2 regions of the Roseateles sp. GW823-FHT07B05 genome follow, and region 2 is predicted to be linked to the other one. Evidence: predicted binding sites of a transcription regulator. Region 2 holds the regulator's gene; the other holds the start of a gene.
The links. Region 2 encodes FNR, which switches genes on or off when oxygen is low (the NO sensors DNR and NnrR bind a similar motif). Its sites were predicted from a motif close to TTGATNNNNATCAA; they were not measured.
Positions count from the first base shown of each region.

Region 1 (7,655 bases), on a different contig from region 2:
TGCACCGCGGCACGCAGGAGCGCAGCTTCGGCGCCAACCTGCTGGCCGACACGCAGGGCCGCATCTGGACGCACCGCGGCATGGTCGACCCCGCCACCGACCTCTACACCGAGTTCGGCAGGATCGACGGCGTGGACATCGGCACCGGCTGGTTCCGCGCCTACGGCCAGTTGGCCGACGGCCGCATGCTGTTCGGCGGCAGCACCGGGCTGCTGGTGGTGGAGCCGGGTCATTTCAGGCGCTGGGACTTCCAGCCGCCCATCGTCGCGACCGAGCTGCGCATCGACAGCCGCCGCCGGCCACTGGGGCTGCTGCGCGAGGGGCTGACGCTGACCTCGCGGCAACGCGCGTTCTCGGTGGAGTTCGCAGCGCTGGACTACAGCGCGCCGGCCCAGAACGTCTACCGCTACCGGCTGCTGGGCTACGACGACGACTGGATCACCACCGGCGCCGAGCTGCGCCTGGCCAGCTACGCCAACCTCTCCCCCGGCCGCTACACGCTGCAGGTGCAGGGCAGCAACCGCCTGGGCGACTGGACCGACCAGCCGCTGCTGATCGACGTGGAAGTGCAGCCCGCCTGGTGGCAGACCTGGTGGGCCCGGCTGCTGGGCGGGCTGCTGGCCGTGCTGGGTGTCTACGGCCTGGTGCAGTGGCGCACGCGCGCGCTGGAACGCCGCCAGGCCGAGCTGGAGCGGCGCGTGCAGGAGCGCACCGCCGAGCTGGAGGCGCTGTCGGAGGTGCTGAAGGAATCCAGCCTCAGCGACCCGCTGACCGGCCTGCACAACCGCCGCTACCTGACCCAGCACATCGACGCCGACATCGCGGTGGCGCTGCGCCGCCATGCCGCCGGCGGCGCGCCGTCGGACAACGGCGACCTCGTCTTCATGCTGGTGGACGTGGACCACTTCAAGCTCGTCAACGACCGCCACGGCCATTCGGCCGGCGACGCCGTGCTGGTGCAGATGCGCGAGCGGCTGCGCGAGGTGTGCCGCGACAGCGACCACGTCGTGCGCTGGGGCGGCGAGGAGTTCCTCGTCGTGGCCCGCGACGGCTCGCGCGAGCACGCGGCCGACCTGGCCGAGCGCATGCGCCGCGCCGTTTCCGGCCGTCCCTTCGTGCTGCCCGACGGCCAGACGGTGACGCGCAGCTGCTCCATCGGCTTCGCCTGCTTCCCGCTGGCGCCCGCCCACCCGCAGGCGCTGGACTGGGGCACCCTCATCGACGTGGCCGACGGCGCGCTCTACGAGGCCAAGCGCAGCGGCCGCGACCGCTGGGTGGGCGTCGTCAGCGCCGACCCCGGCCTGGACGCCGACGCGCTGCGCGAGCTGCTGGGCCGCCCACCCGTGGAGTGGCTGGCCAGCGAACGGCTGCGCGTGCTCAGGAGCGCACGCTCGCAGCGATAGGCGGCCCCCACCCGAACGGCGCCGGCAGCGCTGCCAGGATGCGCTCGCGCAGCGGCGCGTAGGCGGCGTCCACCGCCTGGCCGGGGCGCGGCGCGAGCGGGTCCTGGTGGCTGCCGAAGGCCTCGTCCAGCTCGGCCCAGTCGTCGGCGCCGAACACCTCGGCGGCGCGCGGCAGGATCTCGGTCTCCTCGCGCTTCATGTGGCGCAGGTAGCGCGCCGAGTACACGCGCAACTGCTCGGTGAACTTGTCGCGCCGGCTCTCGCCCATCTGCTCCCAGGCCAGCAGGCTGTGCTGCAGCGCGCGGATGGCGCGCTCGCCCTGGGCGTGGTCGGCCTCCAGGTCGTCCAGCGTGTCGCGCAGCGCCGGCGCCAGCGCGCGCAGCCGCGGGAACAGCAGCTCGCTTTCCTTTTTGTGATGCAGGCGTTCAGGGAATTCGTCGACATAGAACAGCATGGCCCGCAGCGCGCCGAAGTCCGGCGCGGCGCCGGCGTGGCGCTGCGCCTCCAGCAGCAGCGGCACCGTGCGCAGCATGGCCGCGAGGGCGTCGTGCTCGGCGCGGATGACGCGCACGGCCAGGGGCATGGGCGAGGGCAGCATGGCGCAAGCGTCGCTCCGCAGCGACGCCGCGGCCTTGCGTTGGATCAAGGCGCCGAAAGTCACCCCCGTAAAATCCCGTGTTTTGCTCCACCTGCTCAAGAAAGCCCCGGCCATGACCGCATCGACCGCCTCCCCCACCCTCATGGCCAACGCGATCCGCGCGCTGGCGATGGACGCCGTGCAGGCCGCCAACTCGGGCCACCCGGGCGCCCCCATGGGCATGGCGGACATCGCCGTCGCGCTGTGGGCCCGCCACCTCAAGCACAACCCGGCCAACCCGCACTGGGCCGACCGTGACCGCTTCGTGCTGTCCAACGGCCACGGTTCCATGCTGATCTACGCGCTGCTGCACCTGACGGGCTACGAGCTGCCCATCGAGGAGCTGAAGGCCTTCCGCCAACTGCACAGCAAGACGCCCGGCCACCCCGAGGTGGGCATCACCGCCGGCGTCGAGACGACCACCGGCCCGCTGGGCCAGGGCATCACGAACGCCGTGGGCCTGGCGCTGGCCGAGAAGCTGCTGGCCCGCGACTTCAACCGCGACGGCCACGAGATCGTCAACCACCACACCTACGCCTTCCTGGGCGACGGCTGCCTGATGGAAGGCATCTCCCACGAAGCCGCCGCGCTGGCCGGCGCCTGGAAGCTGAACAAGCTGATCGCCATCTACGACGACAACGGCATCTCCATCGACGGACAGGTCGCGCCCTGGTTCGTGGACGACACCGCCAAGCGCTTCCAGGCCTACGGCTGGAACGTCGTCGGCCCGGTGGACGGCCATGACGTGGACGCCGTGGACGACGCCATCGGCAAGGCCAAGCAGAGCACCGACAAGCCGACGCTCGTCATCGCCAAGACCCATATCGGCAAGGGCTCGCCCAACCGCGCCAACACCAGCAAGGCGCACGGCGAGCCGCTGGGCGCCGAGGAAATCAAGCTGACCCGCGAGGCGCTGGGCTGGACGCACGAGCCCTTCGTCGTGCCGCCCGAGGTCTACACAGCGTGGGACCACAAGTCCGCCGGCGACCGCGTCGAGAGCGAGTGGGACGTGCGCTTCGACGCCTACGCCGAAGCCCACCCCGAGCTGGCCGCCGAGTTCCAGCGCCGCATGGCCGGCGTGCTGCCCGCCGACTTTGCGCAGATCGCCGTGGACGCCGTCGTCAAGGCCCACGCCGACGCGCAGACCGTCGCCAGCCGCAAGGCCAGCCAGATCGCGCTGGAGGCCTTCACCGCCAAGCTGCCCGAGATGCTGGGCGGCAGCGCCGACCTGACCGGCTCCAACCTGACCAACACCAGCTCGACGCCCAACCTGCGCTTCGACGCTGACGGCAAGCCCAACAACGGCCGCCACATCAACTACGGCGTGCGCGAGTTCGGCATGGCCGCGATCATGAACGGCGTGGCCCTGCACGGCGGCTTCATCCCCTACGGCGGCACCTTCCTGACCTTCAGCGACTACAGCCGCAACGCCATCCGCATGGCCGCGCTGATGAAGACGCGCGTCATCCACGTGATGACGCACGACTCCATCGGCCTGGGCGAAGACGGCCCGACGCACCAGTCCATCGAGCATGTCGCCAGCCTGCGCCTGATCCCGGGCCTGGACGTCTGGCGCCCGGCCGACACGACCGAGACCGTCGTCGCCTGGACCATGGCGCTGGGCAACGCGCAGCGCCCCAGCCTGCTGGCGCTGTCGCGCCAGAACCTGGCCTACTCGCCCAAGACCAACGTCGACGAGATCGCCAAGGGCGCCTACGTGCTGGCCGAGCCGGCCAAGGGCAAGGCCAAGGCCGTCATCATCGCCACCGGCTCGGAAGTGCAGCTGGCGCTGGCCGCGCAGAAGCTGCTGGCCGACGAGGGCGTGAAGGTGCGCGTCGTCTCGATGCCGTCCACCAACGTGTTCGACCGCCAGGACAAGGACTACAAGAAGAGCGTGCTGCCCAAGGGCCTGCCGCGCGTGGCGGTGGAGATGGGCGTCAGCGACTTCTGGTGGAAGTACGGCGTGGACGCCGTCGTCGGCATCGACACCTTCGGCGAATCGGCCCCGGCACCGGTGCTGTTCAAGCACTTCGGCTTCACGCCCGAGAACGTCGCGGCGACCGTGAAGGCCGTGCTGAAGAAGAAGTAACTAACTCACTGCATCAGCGGCCTGAAGCCTCCCGGAGCCTGCCATCATGCGGGCCGGGAGGAATCAAGATGCACATCAGCATCCGGCGGTCGTTGACCGCTTCTTGCGCTGGTCTGGCGCTCTTCGGCAGCGGAGCTGCTCATGCAGATGACGCGGCGGCGCCAGGTCTTCGGCCGGTCGACAAATCGGCGGAACACCTGGCCTGTCTGAAAGTGCAGGTGCCGGCGGTGCTGAACGCCGCGGCGCCCGCCGACGGCGAACCGCGGCTGCTGCGGGCCCGGCTGGTCTTCACGGCCGCCGATGCCGCGCCCACGGTCACCTGGCTGTGGAAGGGCGATGACACCACGGCCGACTTGCTGACGTCGGCGCTGCGCGCATCGCGCATGCCCTGCCTCGAAAGCCCGGCCCGGCAGGGCGTGGTGCAGGAGTTCTGGTGGACGCCCGGCACGGGCGCGCTGACGGCTGGCGAGGCCTGGCCGTTGTGGGCGAAACGGCAGGCGCCCGATGAGCCGCTCTGCTACGTGAAGCCGGCCGGCGGCCTGCCCGTGAGCCAGCAGCCCCCGGCCCCCTCCAAGGTGCTGTTCAAGTTCCGCTTCATGCAGGCCGGCGAGCCTCCCGAGGTGGAGATCGAGCACCGCACGGGCGCAGCGATCTTCGCGATGGACACGCGGCGCTACGTCCGCCGATACCAGGCCTGCGCCGATGGCCGGACGAAGCTGGGCGCCTGGCACGAACAGATCTTCGAGGCCACGCCGCCTGGCGCCGTGCGCCCTCAGCCCAGGGCGTTCGAGCTGGACGAGTTCCTCGGGCGGGTCAAGGATGCCAAGGCCCTGCGCATCCGGTTCGACACCCGCACGATGAACTGCCCCTTCCAGGTCAGCCTGCAGATGTACCAGCCGGCCAGGAACAACCAGGCGTCCGTGGCGGGCTCTCGGGACGCCAATCGCCATGCCTTCCTGAGCTGGCTGGAGCGGCTGCGGCTGGACCTGCCGCCGGACGAAGAGGCGGCGCTGTTCTACGAGAAGGTGACGATCAACGTGCCCTGCCAGGTGGTGGACCTGAAATGAGGAACCTCGACATGCGCCAGTTGCTCATCGCCTGGGCCCTGGGGGCGTGCGCCCTGGGCGCTCATGCACAAGGCACTGCCGTTGCGGACAGCAGCGGCGAGGACATCCTGACCTGCCTGGTGCGGCCGGCGCAGCCACCGAAGTACCCTGCCAATGCGCTGGCCGCGCGCATGAACGGCCTGTACCGCGTGGAGCTGAACTTTCGCGACGCCCAAAGCCCACCCGACGTCAACGTCGTCTACAGCAGCGGAGGGGACGAACTGCGCGAGGTGGCGGAGGCTTACGCGCGGCAATTCCGGCTGCCCTGCCTGCCCGCAGGCCGCAAGGTCTCGGCGCTGCAGGAGATCGCCTTCAAGGCCGTCGATGCCGGCGGCGTGCAGACACCGCAGCCCATGAACCTGCCCTTGCCCCCGAGCGCGCAGCACAAGGCCTGCCTGATCATGCCGCCGCAACCGCCCAACTTCGGCGGCACGGCCGGGGCAAGCACGTTCGCCAGTGGCTTCAAGCCCGGGCCGACGACCGGCAACGTCGTCATGGAGCTGACCTTCACGGCACCAGACCAGCCGCCGCAGGCGAAGGTGCTCTACGCCTCCACGCACCGCGAACACCGCGATGACTGGCTGGACCATGTCAGCACCTACCGCGTGCCCTGCCTGAAGCCCGGCGAGCGCTTCGTCATGGAGCAGACGCTGCACCTGACGTTCAGCGAGAACAGCCCCAGCTACTCCTTCAAGGACGTGGGTCTGGTCGGCTTCCTGCGCATGGTCAAAAACGCCGAGGCCACGCCTGTCAACTTCAGCCTTGACACCATGGCCTGCCCATTCCGGGTGAAGTTCGAACTGGGCCGGCCGGCGCTGCGCAACCGCGTCACCGAGGTGGGCGAGACCAACCCCAACCGGCGCAGCTTCATCGCGTGGATGGAGGAGCTGGAGTTGAACCTCAAGCGGGAACAGTTCGAAAGCCTGCTGCGCGCGTCGATGTTCATCGACGTGCCCTGCGGCACGATCAAGCTGGGCTGACGGTCGTCCATGGAGATCCACGGCCAACTGGTGCTCGCACCCGATGCGCTAGCCGGCACGCGGGCGCCGGCGCTGTGGGCCTGCGTCGGCATCCTGGCGGTGGTGGCGCTGGCCTGCGGCGTGCAGGCCGGGCGCAGCGCGCCGCGCTGGACCGAGCTGCCGAGTTTCGAGGTGGTGCCGCTGGGCGTCGCCACGCTGCACACACAACGCACCGGCACCTATGCCACCGAGCCTGTCGCGCAGGGCGAGGCGCTGGTGCTGCCGTACAGCGAGTCGGCCCCGCCGGCGCTGGCGGCCGCCCGGGTGCCGCTGGAGGATGGCCACTGGGCGCTACGCATCCATGACGACCTGCAGCTGGGCACCATGCGCCAGCGCTCGCTGAACCGAGGCGGCCTGGCGTGGACGGTGACGTTGCTGGACAAGCAGGTCGTGCGCATCGCCTCGGCCGACGGCGAGCTGCTGGGCTACCGGGAGTTCGAGGACGCCTGGCAGCACCGGCGCTGGCGCCTGGCGCTATGGGCCGGCACCAGCGCACTGGCCGCCGCGCTGCTGGCGGCCTTTGCACGCCGCATACTGTCGGCCCTCGCCCGCCGCGATGCGCGATCCCGGGCTTCATCAGGACTGAAATCGCCCTGAAACCCCCTCGCCGGCAGATGGCCGAGAATCAGCGGCCCTGCGCGAACCCAATTTCTTTTGCTCTGGAGACTTTCCAATGACCATCAAGATCGGCATCAACGGCTTCGGCCGCATCGGACGCATGGTGTTCCGTGCCGCTGTCGCGAACTTCAAGGACATCGAGGTCGTCGCGATCAACGACCTGCTGGAACCCGACTACCTCGCCTACATGCTCAAGTACGACAGCGTGCACGGCAAGTTCGAGGGTGACGTCGCCGTCGAGGGCAACACGCTGGTCGTGAACGGCAAGTCCATCCGCCTGACCGCCATCAAGGACCCGACGGAACTGAAGTGGGCCGAGGCCGGCGCCGACATCGTCATCGAATCCACCGGCATCTTCCTGGACAAGGCCGGCGGCGAGAAGCACCTGGCCGCGGGCGCGAAGAAGGTCATCTTCTCGGCACCGTCCAAGGACGAGACGCCGATGTTCGTCTTCGGCGTGAACCACACCAAGTACGCCGGCGAAGCCATCATCTCCAACGCGTCTTGCACGACGAACTGCCTGGCCCCGCTGGCCAAGGTGCTGAACGACAAGTGGGGCATCAAGCGCGGCCTGATGACCACCGTGCATGCGGCCACCGCCACGCAGAAGACCGTGGACGGCCCGAGCAACAAGGACTGGCGCGGCGGCCGTGGCATCCTGGAGAACATCATCCCCAGCAGCACCGGCGCCGCCAAGGCCGTCGGCAAGGTCATCCCTGAGCTGAACAAGAAGCTGACCGGCATGGCCTTCCGCGTGCCCACCAGCGACGTGTCGGTCGTCGA
Region 1 covers NZ_JBXAGX010000003.1:286,685-294,339, reverse strand. The annotation lists gene AC1Q7O_RS09560 (ligand-binding sensor domain-containing diguanylate cyclase) at 1-1,403, shown strand, start outside; gene AC1Q7O_RS09555 (hemerythrin domain-containing protein) at 1,378-2,001, opposite strand; gene tkt (transketolase) at 2,114-4,129, shown strand; gene AC1Q7O_RS09545 (hypothetical protein) at 4,357-5,196, shown strand; gene AC1Q7O_RS09540 (energy transducer TonB) at 5,193-6,215, shown strand; gene AC1Q7O_RS09535 (hypothetical protein) at 6,225-6,851, shown strand; gene gap (type I glyceraldehyde-3-phosphate dehydrogenase) at 6,928-7,655, shown strand, end outside.
Region 1: a site for FNR is predicted at 2,036-2,049, ahead of AC1Q7O_RS09555 (hemerythrin domain-containing protein). Genes of this name have one in related genera too.

Region 2 (7,655 bases):
GCCAAGATCGCCGACGAGCTGAAGGCGGTGCAGGGCAAGCCGGTGGACATCGGCGGCTACTTCCTGCCGGACGCAGCCAAGCTGGACGTCGTCATGCGCCCGAGCGCGACGTTCAACGCCGCACTGGCGGCGCTGAGCTGAGGTCCCACCACGACCGACAAGGGGCGCCGCAGGCGCCCCTTTTTGTTGGCGGGCGTCGCCCGCGCCGGCTGACCCACCCCCAGGTCAGGCCAGCCACGCTTGGCGCACGGTCAGCCGCTGGCGCCGTCGACCACCTCGGCCGCCGCGCGGAACGCGTCCACGGCCGCCGGGAAGCCGCAGTAGACGCTCGCGTGCAGGAAGATCTCCTGCAGCTCCTCGACCGTCACGCCGTTGTTCAGCGCGCCGCGCACATGGGTCTTCAACTCGTGCATGCGGCCCAGCGCCACCAGCATGCTCACGGTGACGATGCTGCGCGTGCGCAGGTCGATGCCGTCGCGCTGCCAGGTGTTGCCCCAGGCGTGGCGCGTGACGAGCTCCTGCAGCGGCGCGGTGAACGGCGTGACCTTGGCCAGCGCGGCGTCGACGTAGGCGTCGCCCAGCACCGCGCGGCGCGTCGCCAGGCCTTGGGGATCGAGTTCCATGGGGGGCTCCTTCGTGCTTGCCGTGCAGCTTAGCGAGCCGCGGACCGCGCCGGTTCAGAAAGCGAGAAGCCCATCGACGTCACCGGCGATGGGCTTGCGCGAGGGGCCGCGGGCGGTGCCCGCCGGCATCAGGCCATGCAGTCGACCATGACCTGCCCGAAGCCCGAGCACGATACCTGCGTCGCGCCGTCCATCAGCCGCGCGAAGTCGTAGGTGACCTTCTTGCTGAGGATGGCCTTTTCCATCGACGCGATGATGAGGTCGGCCGCCTCGGTCCAGCCGATGTGGCGCAGCATCATCTCGGCGGACAGGATGGAGGAGCCGGGGTTCACGTAGTCCTTGCCGGCGTACTTGGGCGCCGTGCCGTGCGTGGCCTCGAACATCGCCACCGAGTCGCTCATGTTGGCGCCCGGCGCGATGCCGATGCCGCCCACCTGCGCGGCCAGCGCGTCGGAGATGTAGTCGCCGTTGAGGTTCAGCGTCGCGATGACGCTGTACTCGGCCGGGCGCAGCATGATCTGCTGCAGGAAGGCGTCGGCGATGACGTCCTTGATCGTGATGAGCTTGCCGGTGCGCGGGTTCTTGAGGCGGCACCACGGGCCGCCGTCGATGGGCTCGGCGCCGAATTCCTTCTGCGCCAGCGCATAGCCCCAGTCGCGGAAGGCGCCTTCCGTGAACTTCATGATGTTGCCCTTGTGCACCAGCGTGACCGACGGCTTGTCGTTGTCGATGGCGTACTGGATGGCCTTGCGCACCAGGCGCTCGGTGCCCTCGCGGCTGACGGGCTTGATGCCGATGCCCGACGTCTCGGGGAAGCGCACCTTCTTGGCGCCGAGTTCGTCGCGCAGGAAGGCGATGAGCTTCTTCGCCTTGTCACTGCCGGCCTCGTACTCGATGCCGGCGTAGATGTCCTCCGAGTTCTCGCGGAAGATGACCATGTCGACCTTGTGCGGCTCTTTCACGGGGCTGGGCACACCGTCGAAGTACTGCACGGGGCGCAGGCAGACGTACAGGTCCAGCTCCTGGCGCAGCGTCACGTTCAGCGAGCGGATGCCGCCGCCCACCGGCGTCGTCAGCGGGCCCTTGATGGAGACGATGTAGTCCTTCACGGCCTGCAGCGTCTCGTCGGGCAGCCACACGTCGGGGCCGTAGACGCGCGTGCTCTTCTCGCCGGCGTAGATCTCCATCCAGTGGATCTTGCGGGCGCCGCCATAGGCCTTGGCGACGGCGGCATCCACGACCTTCAGCATGACCGGCGTGATGTCCAGCCCGGTGCCGTCACCCTCGATGAACGGGATGATGGGGTTGTGCGGCACGTTCAGCGAGAAGTCGGCGTTGACGGTGATCTTCTGGCCGCCTTCGGGCACGTGGAGGTGTTGGGACATGGCGTAGCGCTTTCGCAGCGATGCGAGGACAAGGATGCGGCGAGTTTATGGCCCGCGTCAGCAGGCCAGCATGACGCGCTGCCACACGCCGTGCGCCAGCCCCCAGCCCGCGCCCAGCGCCAGCATCAGCCCGGCCAGGCGCAGCGCCAGCACGTCGCCGGCCGGCCCGCGCTTCAGCAGCCGCGCGCGCCACAGCGGCGCGACCACCAGCCCCGGCGTGCTGGCCAGCGCAAAGCCCGCCATCGCCGCGCCGCCGCTCAGCGGCGAGCCCGACAGCCCCGCCAGCAGCAGCGCCGCATGCAGCAGCCCGCAGGGCATGGCCACCCAGGCCAGCCCGGTGGCAAACGCGTGGCGCGGCTGCGGCCGCCAGCGCACGGCGCCCAGCCAGGCCGGCACGCGCCCTTGCAGCAACAGCAGCAGGCCGAACAGCAGCAGCGCCGCCTGCAGCAGCGCCCAGGCGGGCTGCAGCAGCGCCACGCTCTGCGACGCCCGCGCCAGCGCCTCGGCCGAGGCCGCCGCGACGACGCCGCCGGCCGTGTAGCCCAGCACCCGCCCGGCCAGCAGCCGCGCCGGCTTCGGGCCGCCTGCCAGCGCGCAGGGCGCGCTGCACATGGCCGCGCAATGCGGCATGCCGGCCAGGCCCATCAGCGTGGCCGACACGACGAGCGCGAGGTCACCGGCCATCAGATGATCTTGGAGAAACGCTCCCGGCTCGCGTCCGCCTGCAGATAGCGGTCGAACACCGCGGCCACGGCGCGCACGAAGTACCAGCCCAATGGCGTCACCTGGATGGCGCCCGGCTCCAGCACGACGAGGCCCTGCCCCGCCAGCTGCGTCAGCCGCGCCAGCTCGGGCTCGAAGTAGGTCGGCACGTCGACGAGGTAGGACGCCGCGATGGACTCGTACTCCACGCGCCCCTGGCACATCAGCGCCATGATGACGGCACGGCGCAGCAGGTCGTCACGCGTCAGCGCCAGGCCGCGCTGCACAGGCAGCTGCTGCTGGTTCAGCGCATCCTCGTACTCGGCCAGCGTCTTGGCGTTCTGCGCGTAGGAGGCCCCCACGCGGCTGATGGCAGAGACGCCCAGGCCCACGAGGTCGCAGTCGGGCTGCGTCGAGTAGCCCTGGAAGCCGCGGTGCAGCAGGCCCTGGCGCTTGGCGATGGCCAGCGGGTCGTCCGGCAGCGCGAAGTGGTCCATACCGATGTAGGTGTAGCCCTCGCCCAGCAGCGCGCTGATGGCACCCGACAGCATGGCCAGCTTGTCGCCCGCGGGCGGCAGCAGCTCGGCGACGATGCGGCGCTGTGGCTTGAAGCGCTGCGGCAGGTGGGCGTAGGCATACATCGCGATGCGGTCGGGCCGCAGCTCGGCCACCTGCGCGATGGTGCGGGCGAAGCTGGCGGGCGTCTGCAGCGGCAGGCCGTAGATCAAGTCCACGTTGGTGGACGAGAAGCCCAGTTCGCGGGCGTGCTGCATCAGCGCGGCCACCTGCTCCAGCGGCTGCACGCGGTGAACGGCCTTCTGCACGGCGGCGTCGAAGTCCTGCACGCCGAACGACAGCCGGTTGAAGCCCAGCAGCCGCAGGTGGGCCAGCCGGGCCAGGTCCACCGTGCGCGGGTCCACCTCGATGGACAGCTCGGCGCCCGGCAGCAGCTTGAAGCGGCGCCGCAGCATCTCCATCAGCTCGCCCAGCTCGGCGTCGGACAGGAAGGTGGGCGAGCCGCCGCCCAGGTGCAGCTGCGACACCGGCGCGATGCCACCGGCCCCGGCGGCGAGCGCATCGGCCACCAGGTCCACCTCACGGCCCAGCGCGGCCAGGTAGGGCGCGGCACGGTCGTGGTGCTTGGTGATGATCTTGTTGCAGGCGCAGTAGTAGCAGAGCTGCTCGCAGAACGGGATGTGCACGTACACCGACAGCGGCTGCACCGTGCCGCGCTGTCGCAGCGCCTGCAGGTGTTGCGCACCCTGGTGGGCCTCGACGAAGCGGTCCGCCGTCGGGTAGGACGTGTAGCGCGGTCCGGCCACGTCGTGTCGGCGCAGCAGGTCGGCAAGCTCAAGTTCGAGTTGGGGAGGACGATCGGTCACAGCAGCCATGTCGCCACTTTGCCGAGCCAGCCCCGCCCCGGCCTTGACGCAGGTCAAGGCCGGGGCGGGTCGCCTGGCGAAGAATGCCCCACATGCTGACGACCCAACCCTGCCCGATGCGCGCGTCGCCCGCATCCGAACCGTCGACACTGCCCGCCATCGAGCCGCTGAAGGTCGCCTGCGCCAGCTGCAACCTGCGCGAGCTGTGCCTGCCCGTTGGCCTGAATTCGGGCGAGCTGCAGCAGCTGGACGGCCTGGTCGCCAAGCGCCGCTCGGTGGCACGGGGCGACCACCTGTTCCGCAACGGCGAGCGCTTCGAGGCGCTGTACGCGGTGCGCACCGGCTTCTTCAAGACCTGCGTGGGCAGCGAGGACGGCCGCGATCAGGTGACCGGCTTCCAGATGGCCGGCGAGCTGCTGGGGCTGGACGGCATCAGCAGCGACCACCACCACTGCGACGCCGTCGCGCTGGAGGACTCGTCGGTCTGCGTCATCCCCTACGCGCAGCTGGAAGACCTGTCGCGCGAGTTCACGGTGCTGCAGCACCAGTTCCACAAGATCATGAGCCGCGAGATCGTGCGCGATCACGGCGTCATGCTGCTGCTGGGCAACATGCGCGCGGAGGAGCGGCTGGCCGCCTTCCTGCTGAACCTGACGCAGCGGTTGCAGGCGCGCGGGTTCTCGGCGTCCAGCCTCGTGCTGCGCATGACGCGCGAGGAGATCGGCAGCTACCTGGGCCTGAAGCTGGAGACCGTGAGCCGCACGTTCTCGCGCTTCCAGGACGAGGGGCTGATGGAGGTGAAGCAGCGGCAGCTGCGCATCCTGAACCAGGCGGGGCTGCAGGCGCTCGTCAACAACAGCCGGTGTTGAGTTGAGGCCCCTCGCCCGCGCTTGCCGCTGAACGCGGGCAAGCCCGGGCGGTCTTGCAGACCGCGCAGCCGACGGAGCGGCTGCCCTTCGGCAGGCACGACAAGTCCTGAGGACTTGTCGTGTCCGGCCTCAGCCCCCGAGGGGACGGCGATGATCGCGGGGGTGGCCCCGCTCGCACATCGCCCAAGGGGGCCGGCTTGCGGGGTGGAGTCGGACACAAGCAGTCCCTGCGGACTGCTTGTGCCTACGGAACGCCATGGGCCTCTGGCCCATGGCAGGCCCGGCGCTCGGCCCCAATGCAAAAAAGAAAAAGCCCCGCGGCGTGCGCGGGGCCTTGAAGTCACGAGCGGTGAGGTCAGCCGACCTTGATCTCGTTGCGCACTTCCTTCACGCCGGGGACGGCGGCGACGAGCTTGATGGCCTTCTGGGCCAGTTCGGCGCTGGGGGCCGCGCCCTTCACGATGACGACGCCGCTGTCGGTGCTGCTGACGGTCAGCGGCAGGGTCTGCAGGTCCTTGTCCTGCTGCAGCACGGCCGCGGCCTGGGCGGCAACAGCGGCGGCGTCCGCAGGCTGGGCCTGCGGCGCCTGACCGGCGGGCGCCGGGGCCGGGTCGGCGGCGAAGGCGGTGGACAGGGCCGTCGCCGTCAGGGTGGCGGTCAGCAGGCGGGCAAAGGTGGAAGCGTGTTGCATGCGTATCTCCTGAGGATGCGTGGATAAAACGCGGCACCGGATCGGCACCACGACACCCTCAGCGCAACAGCCGTGCCAGCCCCGACTTCTCCTTTCATATCAACCACTTGACTCTCTTGCGAGCCGGGTTGGCACGGCCAGGCGGGCGATTCTGTCGCCGCCTGGCGACAGGCCCGGCGCCGCGCGGGCTAAGTGCCTGATTCACCGGACCTTTTGCTGTCGCTGAAATCCGACGCCGCATCTTGGGGGTCGTCGCGGAACAGCTGCGGGTCCAGCCCGTGCTTCTGCATCAGCCGGTAGAACTCGCTGCGGTTGCGGTCGGCCAGCCGCGCGGCCTCGGCGACATGGCCGGAGGTCAGCCTGAGCAAGCGGTTCAGGTAGTCGCGCTCGAAGCGCTGCTTGGCCTGCTGGTAGTTCAGCACCTCGGCCGACGGCATCTGCAGCGCCCGCTGCACCTGCGCCAGCGGCACCAGCGGCGCCGTCGCCAGCACGCAGACCTGCTCGACGACGTTGTAGAGCTGGCGCACGTTGCCGGGCCACGGCGCCGTCACCAGCGCCTCCAGCGCGTCGGGCGCAAAGCCCTTCACACGCTTGTGGTGGCGCGCGGCCAGCGCGGCGAGGAAGTGCTGCGCCAGCAACGCGATGTCCTCGCGGCGCTCGCCCAGCGCCGGCAGCGCCAGCCGCACGACGTTGAGCCGGTAGTACAGGTCGGGCCGGAACTGCCCCTCGGCCATTGCCAGCTCCAGGTCGCGGTGCGTGGCCGACAGCACGCGCACGTCCACCGCCACCGCGTCGTTGCTGCCCACCGGCCGCACGACGCGCTCCTGCAGCACGCGCAGCAGCTTCACCTGCAGCGCCAGCGGCATGTCGCCGATCTCGTCCAGGAACACCGTGCCGCCGTGCGCCGCCGGGATCAGCCCCTGGCGGTGGCCCTGCGCGCCGGTGAAGGCGCCCTTCACATGGCCGAACAGCTCCGACTCCAGCAGCGCCTCGGGGATGGCGCCGCAGTTCACGGCGATGAAGGGCTTGCCGGCCCGCGGGCTGGCGCGGTGCAGGGCCCGGGCCAGCAGCTCCTTGCCGGTGCCACTGTCGCCGCTGATGAGCACGCTGGCGTCGGTGGCGGCCACCAGCCGCGCCTCGGCCAGCACCTCGGCCATGCGCGGGCTGCGGCTGATGATCTCGCGGCGCCAGTCGCCATCGCCGTCGAACGGCGCCGGGCCGGGCGCGTTGACGCGCAGCGCCTGCTGGATCCTGGCCAGCAGCTCCTTGGCGTCGTAGGGCTTGGTCAGGTAGGCGTGGGCGCCGCGCGTGGTGGCATCCACCGCGTCGGGGATGGTCCCGTGCGCCGTCAGCAGGATGACCGGCAGCGACGGGTGGCTGGCGCGCAGCTCGTCGAACAGCGCCAGGCCGTCCAGGCCCGGCAGGCGCACGTCGGTGATGACCAGCGACGGCAGCTTCACCGCCAGGTGCGCCAGCGCGGCCTCGGCGCTGGCCACGGCCTGCACCTGGTAGCCCGCGGCGGTGAGCCGCATCGTCATCAGGCGCAGCAGGTCGGCGTCGTCGTCGACGACGAGCAGGGAGGCTGGGGCGGTCATGCGTTACTCCTCAGCGCTTGGCGGGCAAGGTCTGCTCGATGACTTTGAGCGCTTCGAGCTTCTCGTTCAGCTGATCGTTGCGGCGCTGGCTGTCGCGCAGCTGCTGCGTCAGCTTGTCGACACTGTCCTGCAGCCGGCGCTGCTCGGCCAGGCGCAGCGACAGCTGCACGGCCAGCGGCTTCAGCGGCTCGGCCTGCGGGTCCGCGGAGGCGGCGACCGCCTCCACCTGCGCGGCGGCCTGCGCCAGCTCGGCGGCGCTGCGGCCCAGCGACAAGGCCTTGCGCAACTCCTCGCCCGTAGCGAGCACGCCCTGCAGCGCCTGCACCTCGGGCGCGGGCGGCGGCTCGGGGCACACCGGCGCGGGCCGCGGCGGCTCGGCGGCCGGCGGGGGCGTCTGGCAGGCCGCCA
Region 2 covers NZ_JBXAGX010000001.1:1,023,555-1,031,209, reverse strand. The annotation lists gene AC1Q7O_RS04245 (NADP-dependent isocitrate dehydrogenase) at 1-141, shown strand, start outside; gene AC1Q7O_RS04240 (carboxymuconolactone decarboxylase family protein) at 252-623, opposite strand; gene icd (NADP-dependent isocitrate dehydrogenase) at 752-2,008, opposite strand; gene AC1Q7O_RS04230 (urease accessory protein UreH domain-containing protein) at 2,066-2,692, opposite strand; gene hemN (oxygen-independent coproporphyrinogen III oxidase) at 2,692-4,101, opposite strand; gene fnr (fumarate/nitrate reduction transcriptional regulator Fnr) at 4,209-4,961, shown strand; gene AC1Q7O_RS04215 (BON domain-containing protein) at 5,317-5,652, opposite strand; gene AC1Q7O_RS04210 (sigma 54-interacting transcriptional regulator) at 5,841-7,247, opposite strand; gene AC1Q7O_RS04205 (hypothetical protein) at 7,258-7,655, opposite strand, start outside.